Regions from separate parts of the Streptomyces sp. SAI-127 genome, predicted to be linked through region 1. Evidence: riboswitches for the same ligand, from Rfam matches in the RefSeq annotation. Region 1 holds a riboswitch; each other region holds the start of a gene.
The links. A riboswitch is a leader RNA that binds a small molecule or an ion and turns the genes downstream of it on or off. The one in region 1 is predicted to bind cyclic di-AMP.

Region 1 (6,959 bases):
TCGTCGTCGACGACGGCTGGTTCGGTGCCCGCACCAGTGACCGGGCCGGGCTCGGCGACTGGGCGCCCAACCCCGACCGCTTCCCGAACGGCCTCAAGCCGCTCGGCGAGTACGTGCACGGGCTCGGCATGCAGTTCGGCATCTGGGTCGAGCCGGAGATGATCAACCCGGACAGCGAGCTGTACCGCGCCCACCCGGACTGGGTGCAGTACCAATCCGGACGAAAGCGGACGGAGTTCCGCAATCAGCTCGTGCTGAATCTCGCGCGTGAGGACGTCCAGGAGTATTTGTGGGGGCAGCTCGACACCCTGCTCTCCTCGGCCCCGATCGACTATGTGAAGTGGGACTTCAACCGCTGCTTCACGGATGCCGGCTGGCCCGGCGACCCCTATCCGCAGCGTCTGTGGGTCGACCATGTCCACGGCTTCTATGCCCTTTTGGACCGCTTGCGGCAAGCCCACCCCGGCGTCGCCTTCGAGTCCTGCTCGGGTGGCGGCGGCCGGATCGACCTCGGGGTGCTCAGCCGCACCGACCAGGTGTGGACCTCGGACAACACCGACCCGCTCGACCGCCTCGCCATTCAGTACGGCTTCAGTCAGATCCACCCCGCGCGCGTGATGGCCGCCTGGGTCACCGACAGCCCCAACACCCAGCTCAACGACCGGGTGAGCTCGCTGCGGTTCCGGTTCGTGAGCGCGATGGCCGGAGTGCTCGGGGTCGGCGGTGACCTCGCGGAGTGGACCGAGGAGGAGCTCGCCGAGGCCGGGCGGTGGGTGGCCCTTTACAAGGAGATCCGGCCCTTGGTGCAGCGTGGCGAGCTCTACCGGCTGCGGCCTCCGCGGGGCGGACTGAGCGCGGTGCAGTACGTCCTCGGGGACGAGACCGTGGTCCTCGCCTGGCTCCAGGCGCAGAAGTACGGCGAGCCCGTCCCGGCGCTGCGGCTGCGCGGACTTGACCCGACAGCGTCGTACGAATGCCCCGAAACGGGCGAAGTGCACCGAGGGGCCGTGTTGCTGCATCACGGCCTTCGTACCGGTTTGCGTGGCGACCTCGATGCGACGGTTATCCGACTGCGCCGCATCTAGGGCTTCTGCCCGAATTAATAGCTTCCTTCCAACTCCTTCCGGAATCAGGGTTCCTGTGAATTCGTGACGTGAGGAGCGTCATATCCGTGACGGTGTGTCGCCCGTCATGTTCACGTAATTCGCAGGTTTTTCAAGGGGATTCGGTCCAGGTTACGGGCGTCCGATTCACGCAGGGTGACCGGTAATTCTCATAAGGGATCAAGAGAAACGCGCGCACAGGGAACCTCTCACTTGTCCCTTTGCGTCTTGTTCGCTTACGTTCGCCACCGATCCGGTCGGACGCCCAATCCTGCCGCCGAACGGATTCCGCTCACTCACACACCCGTGCACGGCAGGAGCGGGGGACCCACAGGTAGTTCCGCCTGTTCCGGTCTCCGGAACGGCTTGGGGTTAAGTCGCGTCTCGACGCGGCCGGGCATCTCCAGCCCGCACCCGACAGCTCACCTCGCAGGCGCCGGAGAGGAATTCACCATGCCCGCGAAGGGTAAGCACCGCCGTCCGAAGTCCCAGCGCTTCGCCCGCTCGATAGCCGTCGCCGGAACCGGAGGCGCCGCTCTCGCCCTCCCGCTCATGGGGGCCACCGGCGCTCACGCCGCCACCCCCCAGTCCGTATCGGAAAAGGCCGTTCAGTCGCTTCCGGTCACGCAGAAGTCCGCCGAAAAGACGGCCGCGAAGAAGGACACCGCGAAGACCTCTACGGTGCGCACCTATTCGGTGCGCGCCGGCGACTATCTTTCGAAGATCGCCGATGAACAGAACGTCAGTGGTGGCTGGAAGAAGCTGTACGCCGACAACCGCTCGGCCATCGGGGACGACCCGTCGCTGATCCACCCCGGTCTGAAGCTCTCGATCGGCAAGAAGGCCAGGACGAGCACGACGAAGACCGAGTCCTCCGCTCCCTCGTCCTCCTCGAAGGCGAAGAAGACGGAGAAGGCGGAGAAGGCGGAGTCGAAGTCGTCCTCGAAGTCGACGTCCGCGACCCAGAGCTCGAACACCACGAGCTCCAGCGGTTACACCCTGCCGGTCACCGGCGCCACCATCGGCACCGGTTACCGCGTGGCGGGCAGCATGTGGTCCAGCGGTTACCACACCGGCGTCGACTTCGTCGTCCCGACCGGTACCTCGCTGAAGGCCGTGGGCGCGGGCACGGTCGTCTCCGCGGGCTGGGGTGGCGCCTACGGCAACCAGGTCGTCATCAAGCTCAACGACGGCTACTACGCGCAGTACGCCCACCTGTCCCAGCTCTCTGTCTCGGCCGGCCAGACCGTGACCGAGGGTCAGCAGATCGGCCTCTCCGGCGCGACCGGCAATGTCACCGGCCCGCACCTGCACTTCGAGATCCGCACCACGCCGGACTACGGCTCCGACGTGGACCCGGTCGCCTACCTCCGTTCGAAGGGCGTCGCCGTCGGCTGACAACGCCCCCCTGTGCCACCGAAGGCCGGACCCCGATCCCCGGGTCCGGCCTTCGGTGTTCCCACTCGGAGCGGCTCTGCGCCTTCATGATCACTTCATTGCGTTCTTGTGGCAGGCGCGCTCAGGGCGTCGACAGGTGGGGGAGGGTGGGGACAGAGTGAACTCCGCCGCAGGGCAAGCGCTTTCTAGGCTTTCCGGCTGCCGCACCACCGGGGCGCCCGGACCGTGCGCGGCTCTCTGCGACCCACTCTCAGCCGTCCCCGGAAGGAACGCTCTCGCATGACGACCACCCGTAGAGCCTTCGGAGCCCTCGCGGCCGGCGCCGCCCTGGCCGCCCTCGCCCCCGCGGCCACCGCGAGCGCCTCGCCCCGCCACCGTCGCCTCATCGCGCACGACGACTTCCGTCACGGTCTCGGCCGCTGGGCCGTCGAACTGGAGCAGGGCGGCACGGTCACCGCGCAGCGCGGAGTACTGGAGGTCGACGTGCCCGCCGGCGCGACGATCTGGTTCAGGCAGCCGCTCGAAGGGCCGTACGTCCTGGAGTACACCGCCACGCCTGTCTCCGAGGGCGGGGCCAACGACCGGGTGTCCGATCTGAACAACTTCTGGAACGCGGTCGACGTGCGGTCCCCCGACGACCTCTTCGCCACCCGACGGGGCGGGGCGCTCGCGGAGTACGACTACCTGAAGACGTACTACTCGGGCTACGGCGCCAACTACAACACCACGACACGGCTGCGCCGATATGTCGGAGAGTCCGGCGTGCGGCCGCTGATCTACGACTACACCGAGCCGCTGCTCGTCGCGAACGAGCCGAACCGGGTGCGGATCGTCTCCGACGGCTCCAAGGTGCAGTGGTGGGACAACGGGCGGCTCGTCTTCGACTACACCGACCCGGAGCCTTATACGACGGGGCACTTCGCGTTCCGGACCACCTGGAGCCACTTCCGGATCAGCGAGTTCAGGGTATGGCGGTCGCAGCGTCAACGTTCGCGATGAGAGACCTATTCCTTGTTTGGCGAACACTTTAAGCGTGGCTTATCTCACCGCCCGTCAAGCCCTTCCTACGGTCGCGTAGGTCACATTCGAAGGTGAATCATGAACGGCTGTGGCAGACGATTCGAAGGATGACGGCAGTTCAGTGATCGGGTCGTACGTGGCGGTGGGGGACAGCTTCACCGAGGGCGTCGGCGACCCCGGCCCCGACGGGGCGTTCGTCGGATGGGCCGACCGGTTCGCGGTACTTCTCGCGGACCGGCGGCCCGAGGGCGACTTCAGGTACAGCAATCTCGCCGTACGCGGGAAGCTGCTCGACCAGATCGTCGAGGACCAGCTTCCGCAGGCCGCCGAACTGGCACCGGACCTGGTGTCGTTCTGCGCCGGCGGCAACGACATCATCCGGCCCGGTACCGACCCCGACGAGGTCGCCGAGCGCTTCGAGCGGGCGATCGCCCGGCTCACCGAGGCGTGCGGCACGGTCATGGTGACGACCGGCTTCGACACGCGTGGCGTTCCCGTGCTCAAGCATCTGCGGGGCAAGATCGCCACGTACAACGGACACGTGCGGGCCGTCGCCGACCGGTACGGCTGCCCGGTGCTCGACCTGTGGTCCCTGAAGACCATTCAGGACCGGCGGGCCTGGGACGGCGACCGGCTGCACCTCTCCCCGGAGGGGCACACGCGTGTGGCGCTCCGTGCGGGCCAGGTCCTCGGCCTCGAGGTCCCGGCCGACCCGGACCAGCCCTGGCCGCCGCTTCCGCCGCGCGGTCCGCTGGACGTGCGACGGGACGACGTCCACTGGGCCCGGGAGTATCTGGTGCCGTGGATCGGGCGTCGGCTGCGGGGGGAGTCCTCCGGGGACCACGTGACGGCCAAGGGTGTGCTGTCGCCGGATGACATCAAGAGCCGGATCGCTTCGGTGGCTTGAGCTGCGCGCGGCACCGGGGCCGGGCGGGTTTCGCCTCTCCGCCGCTATGCGGACCCCGTGCCGTCCAGCCCGAGTTCGCGGGCCAGGGCCTCGTCCACCCACGCCTGGGCCCGGGATCCGGGCACCGCGCCCGCGTAGGACGTCAGTTGGACGGCCAGGCCGTCCAGGAGGGCGGTGAGGCGCAGGGCCGTGGCCTGCGGGTCCGGGCAGTCGAACTCGCCCGCGGCCACGCCCTCGGCGATCACTTCCGCGAGGGCCGCCTTCCAGCGCCTGTCGAGGTCGCGGGTGACCTCCTGGAGCGCCGGCTCGCGCAGGGCCACCGCCCAGCCCTCGATCCACAGCCGCCAGCCCTTGGCCTGGCCCGTCGGCGCGTACCAGCGAACGGCCGCCCGCAGCCGACGCAAGGCGCTGGTACGGCGGCCCAGGAGCTTGCGCAGATGGGCCAGATCGTCCTCGGCGGCGTAGGTGAACGCGGCGGCGACCAGCTTCTCCTTCGTGGAGAAGTGGTAGAGCACCAGGGCGTTGCTGACTCCGAGCACCGAGGCCACGTCGGCGATCCTGACGGCTGCCACGCCCCGCGCCTCGATCTGCTCGATGGCGGCCCGGAGCAGCTCCTCGCGCCGCTCGGCCACTGTCAACCGCACTCTCGCCACGGGGTCACCCTAAGCCGTCGCCCGGTGGGGCGCCGCCCCGAGGGGCCAGGTCAGCGGTACCAGCCGAACCGGTCCGCGATCACCGGCAGCCGGTCCGCCACCAGGGCGTGGGCGGCGGCGCGCGGCGAGCTCCCGTCCGCCTCCGCGCGGGCCAGCAACTGCTCGACGAGGGCACGCATGGAACGCCGTATGTGCGCGAAGGCCTCGTCCGCGTCCGCGCCGATGTCGCCGAACAGGGTCCACCACCACCAGGCGTTGGTCCCGGAGTTGACCACCACGTCCGGCAGTACGGTGACCCCGCGCGCGGCCAACAGCGCCTCCGCCGCGGGCAGGACCGGCATGTTGGCCGCCTCGACGATCCAACGGGCCCTGATCCGCTCCTGGTTGCCGGTGTCGATCGTGTACGACACCGCCGCGGGCACGAGTACCTCCGCGTCGAGCGACAGCCAGGCGTCGCCGGGCAGTTCGCGATCGGCGGGGCGCAGGGCCGAGCGGTCCACGGTGCCGTAGGCGTCCCTGGCGGCCAGCAGCGCCTCGACGTCGAGCCCCGCGGGGTTGAAGACCGTGCCCTTGATGTCGGCGACGGCCACCACGGTGAGCCCCGCGCGCGTGAGGAAGCGTGCCGTGGCCCCGCCCATGGTGCCGAGGCCCTGCACCGCCACGCGCGTGCCCGCGTACGGCACCCCGGCCAGGTCCAGGGCCGCGAGGACCGACTCGGTGACCCCGCAGCCGCCGGCCAGTTCATCGAGCCCGATGCCGTCGACCTCGACGGCGAACGCGTCCGCGAGCCGCCGCCGGGCCGTGGCCTCGTCGTCGAGCAGCGGATAGACCGCCTGGATCGAGGAGACCAGGCCGGCCTCCGCGGCCGCCCGGTCCACCAGGTCCTGGCTGAGACCGAGGTCCTCGCCCGTCGTCCAGAGGCTTTCGACGTACGGCCGCATGGCGCGCAGGTAGCGCACGAGGAGGCCGTACGCCGCCGGGTCCCGGGGGTCGCAGTCGATGCCGCCCTTGGCGCCGCCCAGCGGGATGTACCGCGCCTCGGAGTCGTAGTGCAGGGCCTCTTTCATGGTCATGCCGCGGGCGAGCCCCGTGACCTCGTCCAGGGTGCAGCCGGGGCGCATGCGCAGGCCGCCGCTGGCGACACCCCGTACCAGCCGGTCGACGACCAGGAAGCCCTGGCGGCCGGTGACGTGGTCGGTCCAGGTGAGGGACAGCAGGGGGGTGGTCACACGGGCTCCGGTACGGGCGGACGGCTACTGAACGGGGGGTCAGTATTGGCATCCGGCCGCGCCCTGTCAACGTGATCCGCTCCGAAGGCGTCCTTACCCGTGTGACCGGACAGACTCCGGCACTGTCAGAGGGGCGGACCATAATGGATGCCTCAGCGACTCCACCTGGAGGTACCGTGACCGGCTTCCGTCCCCTGAGCTCCGGGCTCCGAGCGCTGCAGCCCGCGGCCTTCGGTGCGGACCCGAGCGGTGAGCGCATGGCGCGTATCCGCAGATCCCCCCACTTCAAAGACGGTGTCTTCCAGAACCCCGGCGGAACCGCCAGGATCCGGCCCGACGGGTCGGCGATCGACTTCGCCAAGGGCTACTTCGACAGCGACGCCCGGCAGCAGCGAGCACCGCAGGGCCGGATCCCGGTCCATGCCACGACGCTCGCCGACCTCTCCAAGCCGCCGGCCACCGGACTGCGGCTGACCTGGATGGGGCACTCCAGCGTGCTCGCCGAGATCGACGGACGGCGGGTGCTGTTCGATCCCGTCTGGGGTGAGCGGTGCTCCCCGTTCCCCTTCGCCGGGCCCAAGCGGCTGCACCCCGTGCCCTTGCCGCTCGCAGCGCTCGGTCCGGTCGACGTGATCGTCATCTCCCACGA
Region 2 (6,959 bases), 2.4 Mb from region 1:
GGGATTTCCTCCAGGAAGCGGGAGGGCGGGTTGTACGACGGCTGCCCCCACGCGCTGCGCAGGGCGGACCGGGTCAGATACAGCCGCTCACGCGCACGCGTGATGCCGACGTAGGCCAGCCGCCGCTCCTCCTCCAGTTCCTTGGTCTGGCCGAGAGCGCGCATGTGCGGGAAGACGCCGTCCTCCATGCCGGTGAGGAAGACGACCGGGAACTCCAGGCCCTTGGCGGTGTGCAGGGTCATCAGGGTGATGACGCCGGAGCCGTCCTCGTCCTCGTCGGGGATCTGGTCGGAGTCGGCGACCAGGGCGACCCGCTCGAGGAACGCCGCGAGCCCGACCGGGGCCGGCGCCTCGCCTTCCGCGGGCTCCCCGGCCGCACCGGACTCCTGCTCGAACTCCAGGGCCACGGCGGCGAGTTCCTGGAGGTTCTCGATGCGGGTCTCGTCCTGGGGGTCGGTGGAGGCCTGCAACTCGGCGAGATAACCGGTGCGTTCGAGGACCGCCTCCAGGACGGTCGCGGGGCCCGCGCCGGACTCGACGATGGTCCGGAGCTCCTCCATCAGCACGTTGAACCGCTTCACGGCGTTGGTGGAGCGCGCGGCCATGCCGTACGCCTCGTCGACGCGCTTGAGGGCCTGCGGGAAGCTGATCTTCTCGCGCTGGGAGAGGGCGTCGATCATCGCCTCGGCACGGTCGCCGATGCCGCGCTTGGGGACGTTGAGGATCCGGCGCAGCGGCACGGAGTCCTCCGGGTTGGCGAGGACGCGCAGGTAGGCCAGGACGTCCCGGACCTCCTTGCGCTCGTAGAAGCGGACGCCGCCGACGACCTTGTAGGGCAGGCCGACGCGGATGAAGACCTCTTCGAAGACGCGGGACTGGGCGTTCGTACGGTAGAAGACGGCCACGTCGCCGGCCTTCGCGTCGCCCGCGTCGGTGAGACGGTCTATCTCGTCGGCGACGAACTGCGCCTCGTCGTGCTCGGTGTCGGCGACATAGCCGGTGATGCGCGCGCCCGCGCCCGCGTTGGTCCACAGGTTCTTGGGGCGGCGGGACTCGTTGCGCTCGATGACGGCGTTGGCGGCGGTGAGGATCGTCTGCGTGGAGCGGTAGTTCTGCTCCAGGAGGATCGTCGTCGCGTCCGGGTAGTCCTCCTCGAACTGGAGGATGTTGCGGATCGTCGCGCCGCGGAAGGCGTAGATCGACTGGTCGGCGTCGCCCACGACGCAGAGCTCGGCGGGCGGCAGGTCGTACTCGCCCGGCGGTACGTCGACGGGGTGCTCGCCGGTACCGACCAGCTCGCGCACGAGCGCGTACTGCGCGTGGTTGGTGTCCTGGTACTCGTCGACGAGGACGTGCCGGAAGCGGCGGCGGTAGTGCTCGGCGACATCGGGGAACGCCCGGAGGAGGTTGACCGTGGTCATGATCAGGTCGTCGAAGTCGAGGGCGTTCGCCTCGCGCAGCCGCGACTGGTACATGGCGTAGGCCTGGGCGAGGGTCTTCTCGAAGCCGTCGGCGGCCTGGGCGGCGAAGTCCTCCTCGTCGATCAGCTCGTTCTTCAGGTTGCTGATCTTGGCGCTGAAGGACTTCGGCGGGAACCGCTTGGGGTCGAGGTCCAGGTCGCGGCAGACCAGGGCCATCAGCCGCTTGGAGTCGGCGGCGTCGTAGATCGAGAAGGAGGAGGTGAACCCGAGCTTCTTCGACTCCCTCCGCAGGATCCGCACGCACGCGCTGTGGAAGGTCATCACCCACATCGCGTTCGCGCGCGGCCCGACGAGGTGCTCGACGCGCTCCTTCATCTCGCCCGCGGCCTTGTTGGTGAAGGTGATCGCGAGGATCTGGCCCGGGTGGACGTTGCGCTCGCCGAGGAGATGGGCGATGCGGTGGGTGAGTACCCGGGTCTTGCCGGAGCCGGCGCCGGCCACGATGAGCAGCGGGGTGCCGGAGTGCACCACGGCCGCGCGCTGGTTCTCGTTCAGCCCGTCCAGGAGCGCGGCCGGGTCCACCACCGGGCGGGGGGCGCCGTCGCGGTAGTACGCGTCCCGGTCCGGGGGCACGTCGAACTTCCCACCGAACAGATCGTCCGGAACGGGTTCCGGCACGTGCTCGTCCTCGGGCGGCGGCGGTTCTTCCCCATGGGCCCGAGGGGCTTGGAGGTCCGCCAGGAAGCTGTCGTCAAAGAGGCTGCTCATCGCTCTCCGAGTCTAGGGTGCCCCACTGACACACCGCCGCCGCCCCGAGAACATCCACTCGGATCAGAAGCCGATGATCTTCCAGACCTGGCCGCCCGGCGTCTTCCTGCCCTCCAGAACCGTCCCGTCACGGTCCGCGATCGACCAGGCCGAGACGTAGACCTTGCCGTCGTACGAGTCGACGGCGACGCCCGCCGGGAACGGCACCTTCACGTTCGTGCGCTTGCCGTGCGAGACCTTGGTCACGACGCCGGCGAAGAGCTGGCTGACGTACATCCCGCCGTCGTCGCTGAAGGCGAGGCCCGTGATCGAGCCGAAGCCGGACTTCCAGCCGAGGATCTTGCCGGTCCAGGGGTCGACGCGCCACACGCGCGCGGTGGGCTTCGCCGCCTCGCCGTTCAGTTCGCCGACGTAGAGCTTGCCGTCGGGGCCGAGCGCCAGGGACGTCGGGACGGACTGGTTCCCGTCGTGGTCCGGGAAGACCGTGAAGGGCCGCGCCTTGCCGTGCGGCGAGACGACGACCAGGTCGTTCCCGGCCGCGTCCGCGACGATCCGGCGGCCGTCGGGGAGGGCGAGGACGGCGTACGGATTGGACTCCACCGACGCCTTGTGCGGGTTGTACTTCAGTTCCACGGCGGTGATGTCCGCGGCGATCCGCGCCGTGCCGTGGCCGACGCGCAGCAGCTTGCCGAGCGCGTTCCACGGCGGCTTCGTCGGCACCCCGGCCTCCGGCGGGGCGTAGGTCTCGACGCCCCAGACCTCGCCGTGGAGCGCGGAGACGCCGTCCACGCCGGTCGCGAAGCCGCCGTCGGGGGCGGCGCCCGAGGGAAGCCCCTGCACCACCCGGCGGTGCTTCCACGCGCCCCCGTCCCAGTAGATCTTGGTGACGGCGGAGCTGAGTCCGACGCAGGTCGGCCCCTCGGGGCCCTCGCCGACGCACTTCCTGCCGCCCCGGCCCGCCTCGGCGACGTACAGATGCCCGTCGTCGTAGGAGAGCTGGCGCGGGTTGTCGAGGCCCTTGGCGATCACGCGGATCACCGGCTTGCCTCCGCCGTGCCCCGCTGTCGCTGTCGCGGGCGCGATTCCCGCGGCGGCGGCGAGCGCGACCGACGTGGCGACGACGAGTCCTGTGCGCATCCTCATGGCCGTACCCCTCCCACCGGCCGCGGCACCCCACCGCGGTTGGCTGGAAGTTAGACCCACGAAGCGGGCGGACGCCGTCACTCCGGCGAAAATACGCACAAGTCGTTGCAGATCACTCCGGATTGACCACGTGGAGCTATGCACGAGGCCAAGGTCACGAAAATGTATCGGGCATATCGAACATCAACCTTCACAGGGGCCACACCCGTTGGCTACCGTTCGGGCAGGCCGTACGACCCCCACCGGCGAACGTCGCCGGGCCGCACGGCCTCCGCCGAGTCCGCAGCGCCGCCGCGCGCCCGGAGCCGGGGACCCACCGATACCTGGGGTGAATCGGCCGACTCCCGCGCAGGGAGCGCCGTAGGGCAAACCTTCCGAAGCATGCCGCCCGAACCCGACAGCTAACTCGGCAGGCGGAGCACGGAAGGAGTCGCCTCCCTTGGCGTCGCACCGCAAGTCGCGTCCTGTGGGTACGCGCGTAGCAGGCATACGGACCCCGGCCCTCGCGACGGCCGCCCTCACCTCCGTGGCCCTGCTGTCCCAGTCGGCGAACGCCGCGCCGGCCGATGACAGGCCGAGTCTCGAAGAGGTGGAGAAGAAGGTCGACGACCTCTACCGCCAGGCCGAGTCGGCGACCGACAACTACAACGCGGCCAAGGAGAAGACGGCCAAGCAGCGCAAGCAGGTCGACACGCTCCTCGACGACGTCGCCCAGCGCACCCAGAAGCTCAACCAGGCGCGGGAGGAGCTCGGTTCCTTCGCCGCCGCCCAGTACCGCACCGGCGCCGGGGCCTCCGGCACGGCGACCTTCCTGCTCGCCGACACTCCGCAGGACTACTTCGACGAGACGCAGTTGATGGCGCGTCTGACGGACCGCCAGAAGGGCGCGGTCGACGACTACGTCTCCGAGCAGTCCGCGACGATGAAGAAGCGTCAGGAGGCCTCCCAGAGCCTTCAGACGCTCACCGAGACGCAGAGCGACCTGAAGACGGCCAAGGCGACCGTCCAGAAGAAGCTCTCCGACGCGCGCGAGATCCTGTCGGAGCTGACGGCCCAGGAGAAGGCGCGCCTCGCGGCGATCGAGAAGCAGAAGCAGGAGGAGGCGGCCCGCAAGGCGGCGGAGCTGGCGCAGCAGCAGGCAGCGGCGGCGGAGGCCGCGCAGGAGGCCACCGCCCCGCAGGAGAGCACGTCGACGCCGACCGACTCCTCGTATGCCACCAAGGCCGCCAAGGCCCTCGCCTTCGCCCGCGCGCAGATCGGCAAGCCGTACGTCTGGGGCGCCACCGGGCCCGACTCCTACGACTGCTCAGGCCTCACCCAGGCCGCCTGGAAGGCCGCCGGCGTCGACCTCCCCCGCGTCACCTACGACCAGGTCAACGCCGGCACCACGGTCTCCCTCGCCGACGCTCAGCCCGGTGACCTGGTCTTCTTCTACGACGACATCAGCCACGTCGGCCTCTACATCGGCAACGGCATGATGATCCACGCCCCCAAGCCGGGCGCGTACGTCCGCGAGGAGTCGATCTACTACGACGGCGAGTCGGCGATCCACAGCGTGGTGCGCCCGGCCTGAGGCACGCCGGTCACGACAAGCGCGCGGGCGTATTTCGGCTCTTTCCGCCCGCGCGCGTGCGCGTCCCGCCGGCACGGCACGCTGAGCTTCCTAGCATCGGCACATGTCCGGCACCTCTCCGCACTCTCCCCTGCGCGTCCGGTGGACGCAGCGCCCGCCCGCGGCCGGGGCCGCCGTGATGGCGACCGGCATCGTGTCGGTCGGGCTGCATCTGACCGGCTACGAGACGCTGTCCCGGATCGCCCTGGTGCTCGGTTGCGCGGCCTGGCTGGGGCTGGCCGCCGATTTCGCCCTACGACTGCTGCGGGAGCGCGCGCGATGGTTCGCGGACGCCGGGACACCGGGCGCCCTGACGGCCGTGGCGGCGACCACCGTGCTCGGCACCCGTTTCTCCGCGCTCGGCCGGCAGACCCTCGCCGAGGCACTGCTGGCACTGTCCGCGCTGCTGTGGCCGGTGCTGATCGTGCTCGTCGTCGGGAACTGGAAGCGGCGGATGCCCGGCGGGGTGTTCCTCGGCTGTGTGGCCACCCAGGGCCTCGCGGTCCTCGGCGCCACGCTCGCCGCTGCCGAGTCGGCGGCATGGCTTGCGCACTCGGCGCTCGTACTGTTCTGGCTCGGCCTGGTCCTCTACGGCGTCGCGCTCTTCCGCTTCGACCCGCGCCAGGTGCTGGAGGGGCCGGGCGACCAGTGGATCGCGGGCGGCGCGCTCGCCCTCTCGGCGCTCGCCGGCGCGCAGCTGATCGCCGCCGACAGCGCGCGCCTGTACCTGTGGAACGACGACGACCGCGGCGTCCTGCGTGCGGTGACCGTGGCGCTGCTGGTGCTCGGCCTGGCCTGGTACGCCGTACTGCTGGTGGCCGAGTTCGTACGCCCGCGCCCGCGCTACGACGCGCGCCGCTGGGCCACCGTGTTCCCCATGGGCATGACCGCGGTGGCGACCCTGTCGGTCGCCGCCGACGTGGATGTCCCGTGGCTCGGGACTCCGGGTGAGGTGCTGCTGTGGATCTCGGTGGCGGCCTGGTCGGCCGTCGCCGCGGGGGCGGTCGACGCCGCCCGTGCCGCCGTCAGGTCCACAGCACCGCGATGAAGATGTTGGCCGTGGTCAGCGCGCCGACCAGGCCGAACAGGCTTTTGTCCACTTTCTCGTCGTCCCGCTTCACATAGACGAGGCCGAGGATCACGATCAGCAGGGCGAGCTTCACGCCGATCTTGATGTTGTTGACGTGCTGGTCGTCGGCCTGGTTGAGGCCGACCAGGATCACCCCGGTGACCAGCATCGTCGCGGCACCGTGCAGCATCGCGGGGACGAACCGGGCGGTGCCCCGGCCCATCGCCTTCATCTGCGTGAGGAAGCCGCCGAGCAGCGCGGCGATGCCGATGATGTGCAGGCCGACGAAGAGATGGATGAGTACGTCCATGAGGCCGGAGCCTATGCCGGGCCCCGAGGAGCACCCGCACCGGCCCCTCGAGAGACCTTGCATATATGCGGCCCATAGCACTCGGCACCCGCCACGTGTCCCGGAATCCCGACTTCGGTCAGCGCACCGCGCGAAGTCGACGGAGCCGGCCCGCGATCACGGTCACCTTCGGTCACCCCGCGGTCCCCTGGCGGCAGTTCCGCACAACGCGTTACCTCCCCGTCACGGTCAGGTTTAGCGTCCTCCACCAGGTGACCGGCTCCCCACCGCCGCCCGGGCCAGGGGCGGCAGTCGGCCACCACCGCCGAGAAGGTCCGGCGGCGGCCCGCTCCCCCTGTGCAGGCCGTCGCCGGACGCGCACACCGCCCCGGGCGGTCGTACGGCCGCTCCCCCTGGCGTTCGTACGTCCCTGAAGCCCGGGGCGGGCGGGCGGTCGAGGAAAGGACGTGCAAGTCCACGTGGCAGAGCACCGCAAGTCCCGCAGGCGCTCAACCGGCGGCCATACGGTCCGTACGGCGGCGACGATCGCCCTCGCGGGGGCGGCGACGGCGACGGGCTTCGACGGGACCGGACACGCCGAGCCGCAGCTCACACCGACGCAGGTCAAGGCGAAGGTGGACCAGCTGTACCAGGAGG
Region 3 (6,959 bases), 4.2 Mb from region 1:
TTAGCTTCGAACTGTGAACGCAACCGGCTTCGAGCCCGCCCCTGACCAGGACCCCGACACGGCGTCCGCCCCCGGCCGCATCGTCCTGCTCACCACCAGCCACCGCGTCGCCCCCGGCCTGCTGTCCTGGCCCGCCTGGCAGGCGCTGCACGCCGCCGACCGCGTTCTGTGCGCGGACGGAGCCCACCCTCAGCTGCCGTATCTGCGGGAGGCGGGGATAGAGGTCGACGAGACGTCCCCGACCGCCGAGGAGCTGGTCGGAGCGTGCGCGGGCGGACACAAGGTGGTCGTCGTGGCCACGGGCGAGGGCGAGCCGGCCCTCACGGACGGTCTGGCACGCCTCGCCGGATCCGGACGCATACAGATGCCCGAGCTGGAGCTGCTCCCCGCCTCCTACGACCTGCCCGGTGCCCGGCTCCTCGACCTCGTCCAGGTCATGGACCGGATCCGCGCCGAATGCCCCTGGTCCTCCCAGCAGACCCACGAGGGCCTCGCCAAGTACGGCATCGAGGAGGCGTACGAACTCGTCGAGGCCATCGAGGAGGGCGACCGCGACGAACTGCGCGAGGAGCTCGGGGACGTCCTGCTCCAGGTCGTCTTCCACTCCCGTATCGCCGAGGACGACCCGGACGCCCCCTTCTCCGTCGACGACGTCGCCGGCGGCATCGTTGCCAAGCTCATCCACCGCCATCCGCACGTCTTCGGCGACGAGACGGCCAGCACGCCCGAGGAGGTCAAGGCGCACTGGCTGCGCACCAAGGCGATAGAGAAGCAGCGCAGTTCGGTGACCGAGGGCATCCCCCTCGGCCAGCCCGGCCTCGCCCTCGCGGCGAAGCTGGCGTCGCGGGTGCGGATGGCGGGCCTGGACGTCCCGCTGCCGAAGACCGAGGGCATCGGTTACGAACTCCTCGTCCTGGCCGCCCGCGCCGAGGCGGAGGGCGTCGATCCGGAGGCGGCCCTGCGTGCGGCGGCCCGGCTGTACCGGGACGCGATCCGGGAGGTCGAGGCACCCCACCCGCCGGAAAACGTCAAGGAGTGACCGACCAGCCCTCAGCCGACCCAGCCGGCCTCGCCGACCCCGCGACCCCCGGCACCCCCGCGTCCCCTGCCGTTGCCGCCGCCGCGACTCCCGCCCCCCAATTGTTCTCCTGGGAGTTCGCCACCGACCCCTACCCCGCCTACGCCTGGCTCCGCGAGCACGCCCCCGTGCACAGGACCCGGCTGCCCAGCGGGGTGGAGGCCTGGCTGGTCACCCGGTACGCCGATGCCAAGCAGGCCCTCGCCGACCAGCGGCTCAGCAAGAACCCGGCGCACCACGACGAGCCCGCGCACGCCAAGGGCAAGACCGGTATCCCGGGGGAGCGCAAGGCGGAGCTGATGACGCATCTGCTGAACATCGACCCGCCGGACCACACCAGGCTCCGACGGCTCGTCAGCAAGGCGTTCACGCCCAGAAGGGTCGCCGAATTCGCGCCGCGGGTGCAGGAGTTGACCGACCGCCTCATCGACGGGTTCGCCGCCACCGGCACCGCCGACCTCATCCATGACTTCGCCTTCCCGCTCCCCATCTACGCGATCTGCGACCTGCTCGGCGTCCCCCGAGAGGACCAGGACGACTTCCGGGACTGGGCCGGCATGATGATCCGCCACGGAGGGGGCCCGCGGGGCGGGGTCGCGCGGTCCGTGAAGAAGATGCGCGGCTATCTCGCCGAGCTCATCCACCGCAAGCGGGAAGCACTGCCCGACGAGCCGGCCCCGGGCGAGGACCTCATCTCCGGGCTGATCCGCGCCTCCGACCACGGCGAGCACCTCACCGAGAACGAGGCCGCCGCGATGGCCTTCATCCTTCTGTTCGCCGGCTTCGAGACCACCGTCAATCTCATCGGGAACGGCGTGTACGCCCTCCTCACCCACCCCGAGCAGCGGAGTCGGCTGCAGAAGTCCCTGGCCGACGGGGAAAGAGGCCTGCTGGAGACCGGTGTGGAGGAGCTCCTGCGGTACGACGGTCCGGTCGAGCTGGCCACCTGGCGGTTCGCCACCGAACCCCTGCGGATCGGCGGTCAGGACATCGCAGCCGGCGACCCGGTGCTCGTCGTGCTCGCGGCGGCGGACCGGGATCCCGAGCGGTTCGCAGACCCCGATGTGCTCGATCTGTCCCGCCGTGACAATCAGCACCTCGGTTACGGCCACGGCATCCACTACTGCCTCGGTGCCCCGCTCGCCCGCCTGGAGGGGCAGACCGCGCTCGCCACCCTCCTCACCCGTCTCCCGGACCTGCAACTCGCGGTGGATTCAGCCGATTTGCGCTGGCGTGGGGGGCTCATCATGCGTGGACTGCGTACTTTGCCCGTGGAGTTCACGCCCGTCCGGTAATCGACCGAGGGGTCCGGCCTATCCCCGCGCGGGGCCGCGTAAACATGACGCGCCCTCAAGTCTGTGATCTTCACGTGATCTACGCGGCATTAACTTGTGACAAGTGATCGAATCCCTATACGTTCACGGACCAGCGCGGTGCCCTGCAACACCGGCCGCGCAGGTCCCTGCTCTCTCGGGAAAGGTCCCCGCATGCTCTCCGGGAACGGTCGTCACCGTCGCCCCCGTCAGGCTCCGGCTCTCCTCGTCGCGGCCGGTGTGACGGGATCCGCCATCGCGATCCCACTGCTCGGAGCGACCGGAGCGAGCGCCGCCACCGGCACCACCTGGGACCGGGTCGCGGAATGCGAGAGCGGCAGCTCCTGGAGCGCGAACGACGGCAACGGCTACTACGGCGGCCTCCAGATGTCCCAGGAGAACTGGGAGAAGTACGGCGGCCTCGAATACGCCAGGACCGCTGATCTGGCCAGCCGTAACCAGCAGATAGCCGTGGCCGAGAAGCTTCTCGCGGACCAGGGCATCGCCGCATGGCCGACCTGCGGTCTGCTCGGCGGTCTCAGCAAGGACTCGAGCTCGGCCGATGTCGACACGGGTGTGGAGAGCGGGACGCCCTCGGCCTCGGCGTCCGGCTCGTCGGATTCATCCGATTCATCCGGTTCCTCCAACTCATCAGGCTCCGAAAAGTCTTCCGGTCTGCTCGACGCGCTGGACGGTTCGTCCGCGACTCCCTCGCCATCGGCCACCCCTTCCGGCAATGGCGATGGTTCCGCCAAGTCGGACAAAAAGAACTCTTCGGGTTCCGAGGGATCCGCCACGGAAGAAGCGCAGCGTTCCGACAGCTCGCCCGTGGTGAGCCCGGAAGAGGATGAAGCGGACAAGTCGTGGCAGGAGGGCAGCTCTTCGGCCCTCGTGGACGTCGGCGCACTCGGCTCCGGCAAGCACCGGGGCGGCAGCGCCGAGGAGGTCGCGACGAAGAGCACGGCCTCCTCCGCGGCCGGCCGGCACGCCGCCCGCACCTACACCGTCCAGGAGGGCGACTCCCTCGCCTCCATCGCCGACTCCCTTGGCCTCGACGGCGGATGGCGCGCCCTCTACGCCGAGAACAAGGACCGCATCGGGGCCGACCCGAGCAACATCGTCGCCGGTCAGACGCTCGACACAGGGGCTGAATAGGGCTGAAAAGCCCAGAAAAACAGCGGGAGTTCGCGTCACACTTCGCACTGAATGTCCACTTTGGTGAAAGTGTGGGATGAGTCTCAGAAGCCCTGATCGTCTTTGAATTTCCGCCGAGCGCGTGTCTACGGTCGTCACCGCTCGGCAACCCGAGCCCCGTCTGTCGCAACGCCGAATCCTGCCAGCGGCCGTACGGGAACAGTCGTCGCGTCAAGCGCCGTAGGCAGGAGCGGGGGACCCAAGGTAAGTGCCGGGTCCGGCAGCAGAGGCCTCACGGGGTCTCACGGTCGAAAGGCCGCCGGAACCGGCTTGGGGTGAAGCCGCGCACCGCAGGGTGCGCGACCGGGCAACTCAACCGGCCCGAACCCGACAGCTCACCTCGCAGGCGTCGGTGAGGGGATCCACCATGCTGTTTTCGGGCAAGGGCAAGCACCGTCGTCCGTCCAAGGCCACCCGCGCCGCCGCGCTCGCCGGTGTCACCGGTGTCGCCATCGCCGCCCCGCTGATGGCGGCCGGCAACGCCTCCGCCGCCACCGCCTCCGAGTGGGACACCGTCGCCCAGTGCGAGTCCGGCGGCAACTGGTCCATCAACACCGGCAACGGTTACTACGGCGGTCTGCAGTTCTCGGCCTCCACCTGGGCCGCCTACGGCGGCACGCAGTACGCCGCGCAGGCCAACCAGGCCAGCAAGTCCCAGCAGATCGCCGTCGCCGAGAAGGTCCTCGCCTCGCAGGGCAAGGGTGCCTGGCCGGTCTGCGGCACGGGCCTGTCCAGCGCCACCTACAGCGGCGGCAGCAGCTCGTCCTCCTCCGGCAGCTCGAACACGAGCAGCCGTTCGACCGAGGAGCAGAGCGCGTCCCGTTCGACCGACCGCCCGGCGGCCAAGAAGACCGTCACCACCCCGACCGGCAAGAAGGTCAAGAAGGGCGACGGCGAGTACAAGGTCGTCAAGGGTGACACCCTCAGCTCGATCGCCGAGAAGCACAAGGTCAAGGGCGGCTGGCAGAAGCTGTTCAAGCTGAACAAGGACATCGTCACCGACGCCGACTTCATCTACCCGGGCCAGCAGCTGCACCTGAAGTAAGACCCAGCTGAACCACAGCGCCCTCACATCCGTGTCCTTCACGATGAAGGCCTCGTGAGGGTCCCCCCGTCCCCACGGGCTCCCCGCTCCGGTGCGTGTTCCCCCGTACGCACCGGGGCGGGGTTTTTTCATGCGCCGCCACCGGGACGTCTTTGTTCAGTTCAGAAACAATTTACTCTCGGTTCTGTCCACGGGGCGGTCCACACGGTGGCCGATCCCCCGGAGCCGGTTAGGCTCGGTCTCGCAGAACCCACCGCGGTCCCGGCGGACCGTGTCACACCCCAAGAAGGAGATGCTCGTGCCGTCCATCGACGTCGTCGTAGCCCGGGAAATCCTGGACTCCCGAGGCAACCCCACGGTCGAGGTCGAGGTCGGCCTCGACGACGGCAGCACGGGTCGTGCCGCCGTCCCGTCCGGTGCCTCCACGGGTGCCTTCGAGGCCATCGAGCTCCGCGACGGTGACCCGAACCGCTACCAGGGCAAGGGTGTCGAGAAGGCCGTCCTCGCCGTCATCGAGCAGATCGGCCCGGAGCTGGTCGGCTACGACGCCACCGAGCAGCGCCTGATCGACCAGGCGATGTTCGACCTGGACGCCACCGACAACAAGGGCTCGCTCGGCGCCAACGCCATCCTCGGCGTCTCCCTCGCCGTCGCGCACGCCGCCTCCGAGGCCAGCGACCTCCCGCTCTTCCGCTACCTGGGCGGCCCGAACGCGCACCTGCTGCCGGTGCCGATGATGAACATCCTGAACGGCGGCTCGCACGCCGACTCCAACGTGGACATCCAGGAGTTCATGATCGCCCCGATCGGTGCGGAGTCCTTCTCCGAGGCGCTGCGCTGGGGCACCGAGGTCTACCACACCCTCAAGAAGGTCCTGAAGAGCAAGGGCCTGTCCACCAGCCTCGGTGACGAGGGCGGCTTCGCGCCGAACCTGGAGTCCAACCGCGCCGCCCTGGACCTCATCCTCGAGGCCATCAAGGAAGCCGGTTACATCCCCGGCGAGCAGGTCGCCCTGGCGCTCGACGTCGCCGCCTCCGAGTTCTACAAGGACGGCAAGTACCAGTTCGAGGGCAAGGACCGCTCCGCCGCCGAGATGACGGAGTACTACGAGGAGCTCGTGGCGGCCTACCCGCTCGTCTCCATCGAGGACCCGCTGTTCGAGGACGACTGGGCCGGCTGGAAGGTCCTCACCGACAAGCTCGGTGACAAGGTCCAGATCGTCGGCGACGACCTGTTCGTCACCAACCCGGAGCGACTGGCCCGCGGCATCGACGACGGCGCCGCCAACGCCCTGCTCGTCAAGGTGAACCAGATCGGCTCGCTCACCGAGACCCTGGACGCCGTCGAGCTCGCCCAGCGCAGCGGCTTCAAGTGCATGATGTCCCACCGCTCCGGCGAGACCGAGGACGTCACCATCGCCGACCTCGCCGTCGCCACCAACTGCGGCCAGATCAAGACCGGCGCCCCGGCCCGCTCCGAGCGCGTCGCCAAGTACAACCAGCTCCTGCGCATCGAGGAGATCCTCGACGACGCGGCGGTGTACGCCGGCCGCAGCGCGTTCCCCCGGTTTCGCTCTGCGAACCATTAGGCACAGCAAGGGCTGACCCCACCAGGGTCAATCCCTAGCCAGTCGTACGTACGTCCCCGTACCGGTCCCGTACCGTGTGCGGGGACGTACGCACGTAGAAGGGGAGGCGGAAGCCGATGGCTGTGAAGGACCGGGACCGTTTCTCCACCGCGACCAGGATCAGACTGCTCGGCGAGCAGACCGCGGCCCGTGTCTACCGCTCCCAGACCAAGCGACAGGCCCGCCGCTCCCGGCTGACCGGCCGGGCCGCGCTGCTCGCGCTCGTGCTGTGCACGCTGGTGGTGGCGCTGGCGTACCCGATAAGGCAGTACGTCTCCCAGCGCGCCGAGATCGCCGATCTGCAGCGGGAGAAGGCGCAGGCCGCCGAGCGGGTGGAGAAGCTGCGCGATCTCAAGGCGCGCTGGCAGGACGACACGTACGCCGAGCAGCAGATCCGCCAGCGGCTGCACTACGTGATGCCGGGCGAGACGGGCTTCATCGTGGTCGACCCGGACGCGGCCAGGCAGTCGCACACCGACCTCGGGGCCGCGGACCGCCCCTGGTACGCGAACGTCTGGGACGGGGTCGACAAGTCCGACGCCTCCGACCAGTGAACCGACCGATGGACCGATAGAAAGACAGGCATGGAAACGCCTCCGCCCTCCACTCCGCGAACCGAGCCGACCGACGCGGACGTCGAGGCCTTCAAGCAGCAGCTCGGCCGGCCGCCGCGCGGACTGCGCGCGATCGCGCACCGCTGCC
Region 4 (6,959 bases), 6.9 Mb from region 1:
CTGTCCTACGGACCCGCCTCGGGCCAAGGTAGGGATCGCACAACACACCCGTTGTGACGTGTGGGTATTGCCACACCGTGGGTAGCGTTTGCTGCCGCTAGGGTCTGTCCGTTGTCTACAAAAGCACCGGAGGACCCATGGCGTTCGGCTGGATCGACGAGCAGGCGGCGGCGCGCCGGCGGGCCGGACTCGTACGGACCCTGCGGCCGCGTCCGGCCGACTCGCCGCTGCTCGACCTCGCGAGCAACGACTACCTGGGCCTGGCCCGCCATCCCGAGGTCGTGGAAGGCGCCGCGGCGGCCGCGCGGACCTGGGGCGGCGGTGCGACCGGGTCCCGGCTCGTCACCGGCACCACCGAGCTGCACGGCGAACTCGAACGCGAGCTGGCCGACTTCTGCGGCTTCGAGGCGGCGCTCGTCTTCTCCTCCGGATACGCGGCGAACCTGGCCGCCGTCACCGCGCTCGCGCCGCACGGCTCGCTGATCGTCTCCGACGCGGGCAACCACGCCTCACTCATCGACGGCTGCCGGCTGGCCCGCGGTACGACCCAGGTCGTCGCGCACGCCGACCCGGACGCGGTGCGCAAGGCGCTCGGTACGCACGACGGGCCCGCCGTCGCCGTGTCCGACACGGTCTTCTCGGTCGACGGCGACGCGGCGCCCCTGGCCGGACTCGCCGGGGCGTGCCGGGAGCACGGAGCGGGCCTGGTCGTCGACGACGCCCATGGCCTGGGTGTGCTCGGCGCCGGCGGCCGCGGGGCCCCGCACGCCGCGGGACTCGCGGGCGCCGACGACGTGGTCGTCACGGTCACGCTGTCCAAGTCGCTCGGCAGCCAGGGCGGTGCTGTCCTGGGCCCCGCACGGGTCGTCGAGCACCTGGTCAACGCGGCGCGGACGTTCATCTTCGACACCGGTCTGGCCCCCGCGTCGGCGGGAGCCGCCCTCGCGGCCCTGCGGCTGCTCGGCCGTGAGCCCGAGCGGGCCGCACGCGCGCGCGAAGTGGCGACCGGACTGCACGCACGCCTGACCGCCGCGGGTCTGGAAGCGGTACGTCCGGACGCCGCGGTGGTCTCGGTGCGCGCGCCCTCCCCGGAGGAGGCCGTTCAGTGGGCGGCCGACTGCCGTGCCGCCGGGCTCTTCGTGGGCTGTTTCCGGCCCCCTTCCGTGCCCGACGGCATCTCACGGCTCAGGCTGACCGCCCGCGCGGACCTCTCCGAGGAGCAGATCGAACGCGCTGTGCGTGTGATCGGCGAAACACGACCATGAGTCGGCGTGACACGGCCGTGCTCCTGATGGACTGACGGTCAGAACGCGGCTGTGAAGCCCGCCCAGCTCTCGGGGGAGAAGAGCAGCGCGGGTCCGTCCGGATTCTTGGAGTCGCGCACGGCGAGCAGCCCGGCACATGGCCCGGCCCACGGCCTCGCCGTCTCGACGCAGTTGTTCGCTCCGGTGCTGTAACTGCTGCGCAGCCAGCGCACCTCGGGCAGTTCGGTACTGGAGATGACGTTCCGAGGCAGTGCAGACATGGTGCCTCCTTACGCGCCGGCACCCATCCCGGCGAGGTAATCCAACGAGTCCTCGGGCGAAAGGGCGCGGACCTGAAGGGTGTTGAAGGCCTCGGTGTAGGCCTGGAGGTCTTCTTTCCGCTCGAGATAGAGGCTACTCGTCAAGTGGTCGAGAACAACCACATCCAGATCAGAAGTGCGCGCAAATGAGAAGATTACGAAAGGCCCGGTGATCCCCACATGCGCCCCGGCCGTGAACGGCAGCACCTGCAGCCGCACTTGAGGCAGCCGCGCCGCCTCCACGAGCCTCATCAGTTGACGGGCCATCACCTCGGGACCGCCGACCTCCCGCCGCAGCACCGCCTCGTCGAGCACGGCGCTCAACTCCAGTGGCGGCTGCGCACGGAGGATGTCCTGCCGGGCCAGCCGGACCTCGACCAGCGCGTCGAGACGTTCGTCGTCGAGGCCGTCCACCGCGGCCCGGGTCACCGCTCGGGCGTACTCGGGCGTCTGCAGCAGCCCGGGCACGACCGAGGTCTCCAGTGTGCGCATCGCGCTCGCCTGGGACTCCAGACTGATGAAGTCCCGGTACGTCGGCGGCAGGACACCACGGTACGCGTGCCACCAGTGATGCCGGCCACCGCTCTCGTCGGAGCCCGCCAATACCAGCAGCAGCTCCCGCAGATTCGCGTCCCCCACGCGGTAGGCGTCGAGGAGTAACCGCACATCGGCCGGTTTCACCCCGCTGGCACCGGTCTCGATGCGGCTCACCTTCGACTGGTGCCAGCCCACGAGCCGGGCCGCCTCACCGCTGGTGAGCCCCGCACTCGTGCGCAGCGCGCGCAGTTCGGCGCCCAGTTTCCGGCGGCGCACCGCGGGACCGTGCTGCATGGGCTACTCCTTACTCCTTACGAGCCGCCCAAATACGGTCTCGCGTCGCAGAGTTCACCGCTTTGAGCGACAGATATATGCACATCTTGGTGGATCGGCACTCGTCACAGCCTCCGTAATGGCACTCTGACGAAGAACCACCAGTCCGGGACCGTACTCGAACCCTCCGCACCGTGTCGGGCTTCGGTCCCGTGGGAAAGGGACGACGTCGCCATGGCAGACCACCTGGAAGCATCCGTCACCCTGCCGAGCGAACCCGCTTCGGTCTCCGCGGCCCGCACCTATGTCCTGAGCACACTGGCGGAGTGGGGGCTGCCGTCCACCACGGACGCCGCCGAGACCGTCCGGCTCATCGTCTCCGAACTCACCACCAACGCCGTACAGCACACCTTCGGGCAGTCACCCACCTTCACGGTGGACATCGAGCTGGACCGTGACGAACACCTGCGCATCGGGGTGACCGACAGCCACCCCCGCTTCCCCAAGCGCCTCCCGGCCGCGGTCCAGCAGGACAACGGACGGGGGATGGTGATCATCCGCTGGCTCGCCGCCGAGTGCGGCGGCAAGCTGAGAGTCAGGCCCACCAGGGAAGGCGGCAAGACCGTCTCCATCGAACTCCCGTGGACGGTACCGGTGCAGCCGGTCACGGCGGCGGGGCAGCAGGAGCCGTAGCAGAGCTCACACCGGCCGCGCGCGGCCGACCCCCCCGCAGCAGCGCCCGGAAGGCGTCCGACGCAGGTGCCGCCTCACCGGTCCGGTGGACGACCGAGATCGTACGGCGACGCGCCGGCCGCCAGCAGTCGCGTTCCCACCGGAGTGGCCGCCGTCAGAGCCACCATCTCCGGCACCACCCCGACCCCGAGCCCCGCGCTGGCCAGCGCGCACACCAGGGCGTATCCCGGGGTCGCCACCAGCACCGACGGCGTGGCCTCGGACCGGGCCAGCACCGCCTCCACCTCCCGCCGGGCCGGATGATCCGGCGCCATGCTGATCAGCGGCTCACCGGCGAGTTCCGCCAGCGGCAGCCGCGTCGAGCCGCCCGCGAGGGCATGCCCGGAGGCCGTGACGAGGACCAGCTCCTCGGTCATCAGAGGCTCCGCGCTCAGGGTGGCCGGCAGGGAGGGGGGCTCGCCCGGTTCGTAGGCGTGCGTCAGCGCCAGGTCGATCTCGCCGGCCGCCACCGCGGTGATCCCGGCCGTGGGTTCGTGGAAGGCGACCGACAGCTCCACGTCCGGGTACGCCCGGCGGAACGTGCTCAGCACCGGCGGCAGCAGCTGAATGCCCGCCGTCTGGAAGGTGCCCAGCCTCAGCGTGCCACCGGACAGGCCGGTCAGCCGGGCGAGTTCATGCCGGGCCCGGTCCAGCTCGTCCAGCACCCGGCGGGCCCGCGCCACCAGCAACTCACCCGCACCGGTGAGCCGCGCGCCGCGGTGGCGACGTACGAGAAGCTTGGTCGGCCGTCGGGAGAGGGTGGGCGCATTCTGTAGCCGAGGCGCTCGGCGGCCCGGGTGATCGAGCCCGTTTCTCCGCGACGGCATCCAGGGCGGCGAGCCGGACCGAGGCCTGCCCAAAGGGGTGCTTGAGGGAGACCCAGGTGATTCGACATACCTGCTGACGGCTCTCTCGCGGCAGGCCGGCCCGCATAAAGGGACGGATCGTAGCCCTCGCCGGGGTTGCCGCGGTGCTCACGGCCGTGCCCGCGCTGTTCCGGGCGCTGCCCAGGACGCTGCTGCTCGCGCTGATCGTGGTCGTTCTCGCGCTGGTGTGGTTCCCGGGGGTGGCCGTGCTCGTGGACCGGCTGGGGAGGTGGCTGCGCAGGCCGCGGGCGGCCCGGGCCGTCGCCGGGGTCACCGCAGGCGCGCTGACGGTTCTCGGGGTGATGCTCCTGGCCGAGCCGCTGCTCGCGGCCTGACCACCTCGCGCTTCGCCGACGGAGGCGCCGGGTGCGGCTGTGCTGTCCTGCGTTCTTCGGCGAGTCCCGCCCGCCGGACCAGCCGGGGGAGCAGCCCCCACAGGCCCAGGCACACCAGCAGGGTCGCCGCGCCCGCGGCCACTCCGCCGGCCCGGCCCGTCGTCACGTCCACCACGAGCAGCACCGACCCGGTGAACGCGAGCACCAGAACCCCCATGCCGACCGTGGCGAGCCGGGAGGAGACCTGCACGATGCGGGCCTTGGCACCGCGTTGGAAGAGCGAGCGGTGCAGGGCGGCGGGCGCGGTGAACAGGGCCGCCGCGAGTACCGCGAGGAGCAGTGTGGTGACGTACGTGGCGCGCTGGAAGGTGTCGAGGGACGGGAAGCGCTGGGTGAAGGCCAGGGTCAGCAGGAAGGCGAAGAGGATCTGCACCCCGGTCTGGGTGACGCGCAGTTCCTGGAGCAGCTCGCCGAAGTTGCGGTCGGCGCGCTCCAGCGGGGTCTCGTTGCGGGCGGTGCACGGGCGGTGGTCGGCCATGACGCCACGGGTAACCACCTGAGCCCGTGTCACGCGTGCCGGGAGACCCGAGGGGGCGGCGGGAGGTCAGGTCGCCGCCACCCCCTCGGGGGCGTCACTTGACCCGGCCGTACCAGACGCTCTTGGTCCAGATCTTCTGCAGCCTCACCACGTCCCCGGTCTTCGGGGCGTGCCAGATCTTTCCCTTCCCGGCGTAGATGCCGACGTGGTAGACGTTCGAACCCGAGTGGAAGAACACCAGGTCGCCGGCCTTGCGGCTGCCCGCGCCGATGTGGCGGGTCTTGTTGTACTGCTGAGCCGCCGTACGAGGGAGCTTCTTGCCCGCCTTCTTGAACGAGTACAGCGTGAGCCCTGAGCAGTCGAAGCGGCGGGGTCCCGTGGCGCCGTACTTGTACGGCGAGCCCTTCTTGGAGGCCGCGACCTTGAGTGCCTTCGTCGCCGGCGTCGCGGCGGCGGCGTCGGCTGCGACACCCGGGACCACGACGGAGCCGCCCACGGCGGCGATGGCGAAGGCCGAGGCCGTACCGGCCCGGACCATCAGCGACGGGACACGATTGAGCGCAGTCATGCGCAACCCTTCGTCAGCCGCCTGTGAAGGATGACCTGTCGGATTCGGGCTGGCGAAGTTGCCCGGCCGCTGACGCGGCTTCACCCCAAGGGCTGCTCGGCCCGGTCATGGCGTGACCGTCCCGGCGACCCGTCGTGCCTGGGTCCTCCACTCCTGCCGATCCACTTCTGTCGACCGGTCATCCGGGCGGCGGCAGGACTCGGCGTCCGCCCGGACCGCCCCGCCGCTGTGGCGGGGGCTTGTCGTCAGACAGGGATCTTGGCGCACGGATGTCCCAAAAACCCAACGGAACCGGGGGTTTGTGTTGTTACTCACCACTCACCCGTTCGGGTGGACACCTCTTCGAACGAAGGGGTGTCGAGGGCCCCGGGGCCCCCCGGACCAGCACAGAAACTCCTCATTCCGCTCCCGTACTACGCGCGTTGCGCAACTTGAGGGGTCGCGAAAAAGGAGCCGCGCCTCCTGCAAATGGTGGTACGTCGTTTGGTCCGTTTCAAAGGCCCTCCGGACGCCCCGTCAGACCGCGGGACGCCCGGAAAGGCTGTCGGTGCGTCAATTGCCGGGTTCCGGCGGCACGGTGACCCGGGACGTGCGCCGCTCGCCGTCCAGAACCCGAAGCGCGCGTGCCAGCGTCGCGGCGTGCAGTTCGCGCTCGCCCCGGCCGTGCATCAGCACGAGCGCGTCGCGCAGCTCGGCCGCCCTGCTCACCAGCGCCTGCGCCGCGCGCAGTCCGCCATAGGTGTCCTCGCGCCGGGCCGGGTTGATCCGGCCCAGCAGGTCGACCACGTCGAGATAACGGTCGATCAGCTCGCCCTCGGCGCGTGTGAGCGCGGGCAGCGGTGGAAGGTCCGGCACCATCTACGGCTCACCTCGCGTCCGGCGTGGGGCGCGAGGACTTGCGGCTCGGGACGATCGCGTCCGCGAGTCCGTAGTCCAGGGCGCCCTGCGCGTCCAGGATCTTGTCCCGCTCGATGTCCACGCTCACCTGCTCGGGGCTGCGCCCGGTGTGCCGGACGAGCATCTCCTCCAGGCGGGCCCGCACCCGGACCAGTTCGTCGGCCTGGATGGCCAGATCGCTTGCCTGTCCCTGGACCGGCTCGCTCAGCGCCGGCTGGTGGATCACCACGCGCGCGCCCGGCAGCACGGAGCGCTTGCCCGGGGTGCCGGCGGCCAGCAGCACGGCCGCGGAGGAGCCGGCCTGCCCGAGGCACGTCGTCTCCACGTCACAGCTGACGTACTGCATCGTGTCGTAGATCGCCGACATCGCGCTGAACGAGCCGCCGGGGGAGTTGATGTACAGCGAGATGTCCCGGTCCGGGTCCTGGTACTCGAGGTACATGAACTGCGCCATCAGATCGTTCGCCGAGATGTCGTCGATCTGGGTCCCGAGGAAGACGATCCGCTCCTCCAGCAGCTTCGAGTACGGATCCATCGTCTTGTGCCCGGAGCTCGTGCGCTCGTGGAACTCGGGCAGGACGTAACGGGCGGTGGGTCGGGCCATGGCGTACCCCTCCTCGCGGCAAGCTGTCTGTAAAAAATGTACAGG

Region 2: another riboswitch for cyclic di-AMP. It lies ahead of M2157_RS19485 (C40 family peptidase); the one in region 1 lies ahead of M2157_RS08925 (LysM peptidoglycan-binding domain-containing M23 family metallopeptidase).
Region 3: another riboswitch for cyclic di-AMP. It lies ahead of M2157_RS27830 (transglycosylase family protein); the one in region 1 lies ahead of M2157_RS08925 (LysM peptidoglycan-binding domain-containing M23 family metallopeptidase).
Region 4: another riboswitch for cyclic di-AMP. It lies ahead of M2157_RS40395 (C40 family peptidase); the one in region 1 lies ahead of M2157_RS08925 (LysM peptidoglycan-binding domain-containing M23 family metallopeptidase).

The regions. Positions count from the first base shown of each region.
Region 1 is NZ_JARXYJ010000001.1:1,877,198-1,884,156, reverse strand. It holds gene M2157_RS08930 (alpha-galactosidase) at 1-1,085, shown strand, start outside; cyclic di-AMP (ydaO/yuaA leader) riboswitch at 1,383-1,552, shown strand; gene M2157_RS08925 (LysM peptidoglycan-binding domain-containing M23 family metallopeptidase) at 1,557-2,501, shown strand; gene M2157_RS08920 (DUF6250 domain-containing protein) at 2,781-3,500, shown strand; gene M2157_RS08915 (SGNH/GDSL hydrolase family protein) at 3,643-4,428, shown strand; gene M2157_RS08910 (TetR/AcrR family transcriptional regulator) at 4,473-5,081, opposite strand; gene M2157_RS08905 (Glu/Leu/Phe/Val dehydrogenase dimerization domain-containing protein) at 5,132-6,310, opposite strand; gene M2157_RS08900 (MBL fold metallo-hydrolase) at 6,487-6,959, shown strand, end outside.
Region 2 is NZ_JARXYJ010000001.1:4,299,677-4,306,635, forward strand. It holds gene pcrA (DNA helicase PcrA) at 1-2,189, opposite strand, end outside; gene M2157_RS19480 (ScyD/ScyE family protein) at 2,253-3,332, opposite strand; cyclic di-AMP (ydaO/yuaA leader) riboswitch at 3,595-3,763, shown strand; gene M2157_RS19485 (C40 family peptidase) at 3,772-4,905, shown strand; gene M2157_RS19490 (tellurite resistance/C4-dicarboxylate transporter family protein) at 5,009-5,992, shown strand; gene M2157_RS19495 (hypothetical protein) at 5,970-6,323, opposite strand; gene M2157_RS19500 (C40 family peptidase) at 6,782-6,959, shown strand, end outside.
Region 3 is NZ_JARXYJ010000001.1:6,058,443-6,065,401, forward strand. It holds gene M2157_RS27815 (nucleoside triphosphate pyrophosphohydrolase) at 14-1,039, shown strand; gene M2157_RS27820 (cytochrome P450) at 1,141-2,373, shown strand; gene M2157_RS27825 (transglycosylase family protein) at 2,566-3,546, shown strand; cyclic di-AMP (ydaO/yuaA leader) riboswitch at 3,706-3,949, shown strand; gene M2157_RS27830 (transglycosylase family protein) at 3,953-4,630, shown strand; gene eno (phosphopyruvate hydratase) at 4,923-6,218, shown strand; gene M2157_RS27840 (septum formation initiator family protein) at 6,335-6,811, shown strand; gene M2157_RS27845 (DUF501 domain-containing protein) at 6,842-6,959, shown strand, end outside.
Region 4 is NZ_JARXYJ010000001.1:8,776,130-8,783,088, forward strand. It holds gene M2157_RS40360 (8-amino-7-oxononanoate synthase) at 138-1,265, shown strand; gene M2157_RS40365 (DUF397 domain-containing protein) at 1,304-1,525, opposite strand; gene M2157_RS40370 (helix-turn-helix transcriptional regulator) at 1,535-2,395, opposite strand; gene M2157_RS40375 (ATP-binding protein) at 2,609-3,067, shown strand; partial or broken gene M2157_RS40380 (LysR family transcriptional regulator) at 3,039-3,994, opposite strand; partial or broken gene M2157_RS40385 (LysE family transporter) at 4,110-4,307, shown strand; gene M2157_RS40390 (DUF6328 family protein) at 4,243-4,845, opposite strand; gene M2157_RS40395 (C40 family peptidase) at 4,940-5,413, opposite strand; cyclic di-AMP (ydaO/yuaA leader) riboswitch at 5,417-5,628, opposite strand; gene M2157_RS40400 (hypothetical protein) at 5,966-6,271, opposite strand; gene M2157_RS40405 (ATP-dependent Clp protease proteolytic subunit) at 6,279-6,914, opposite strand.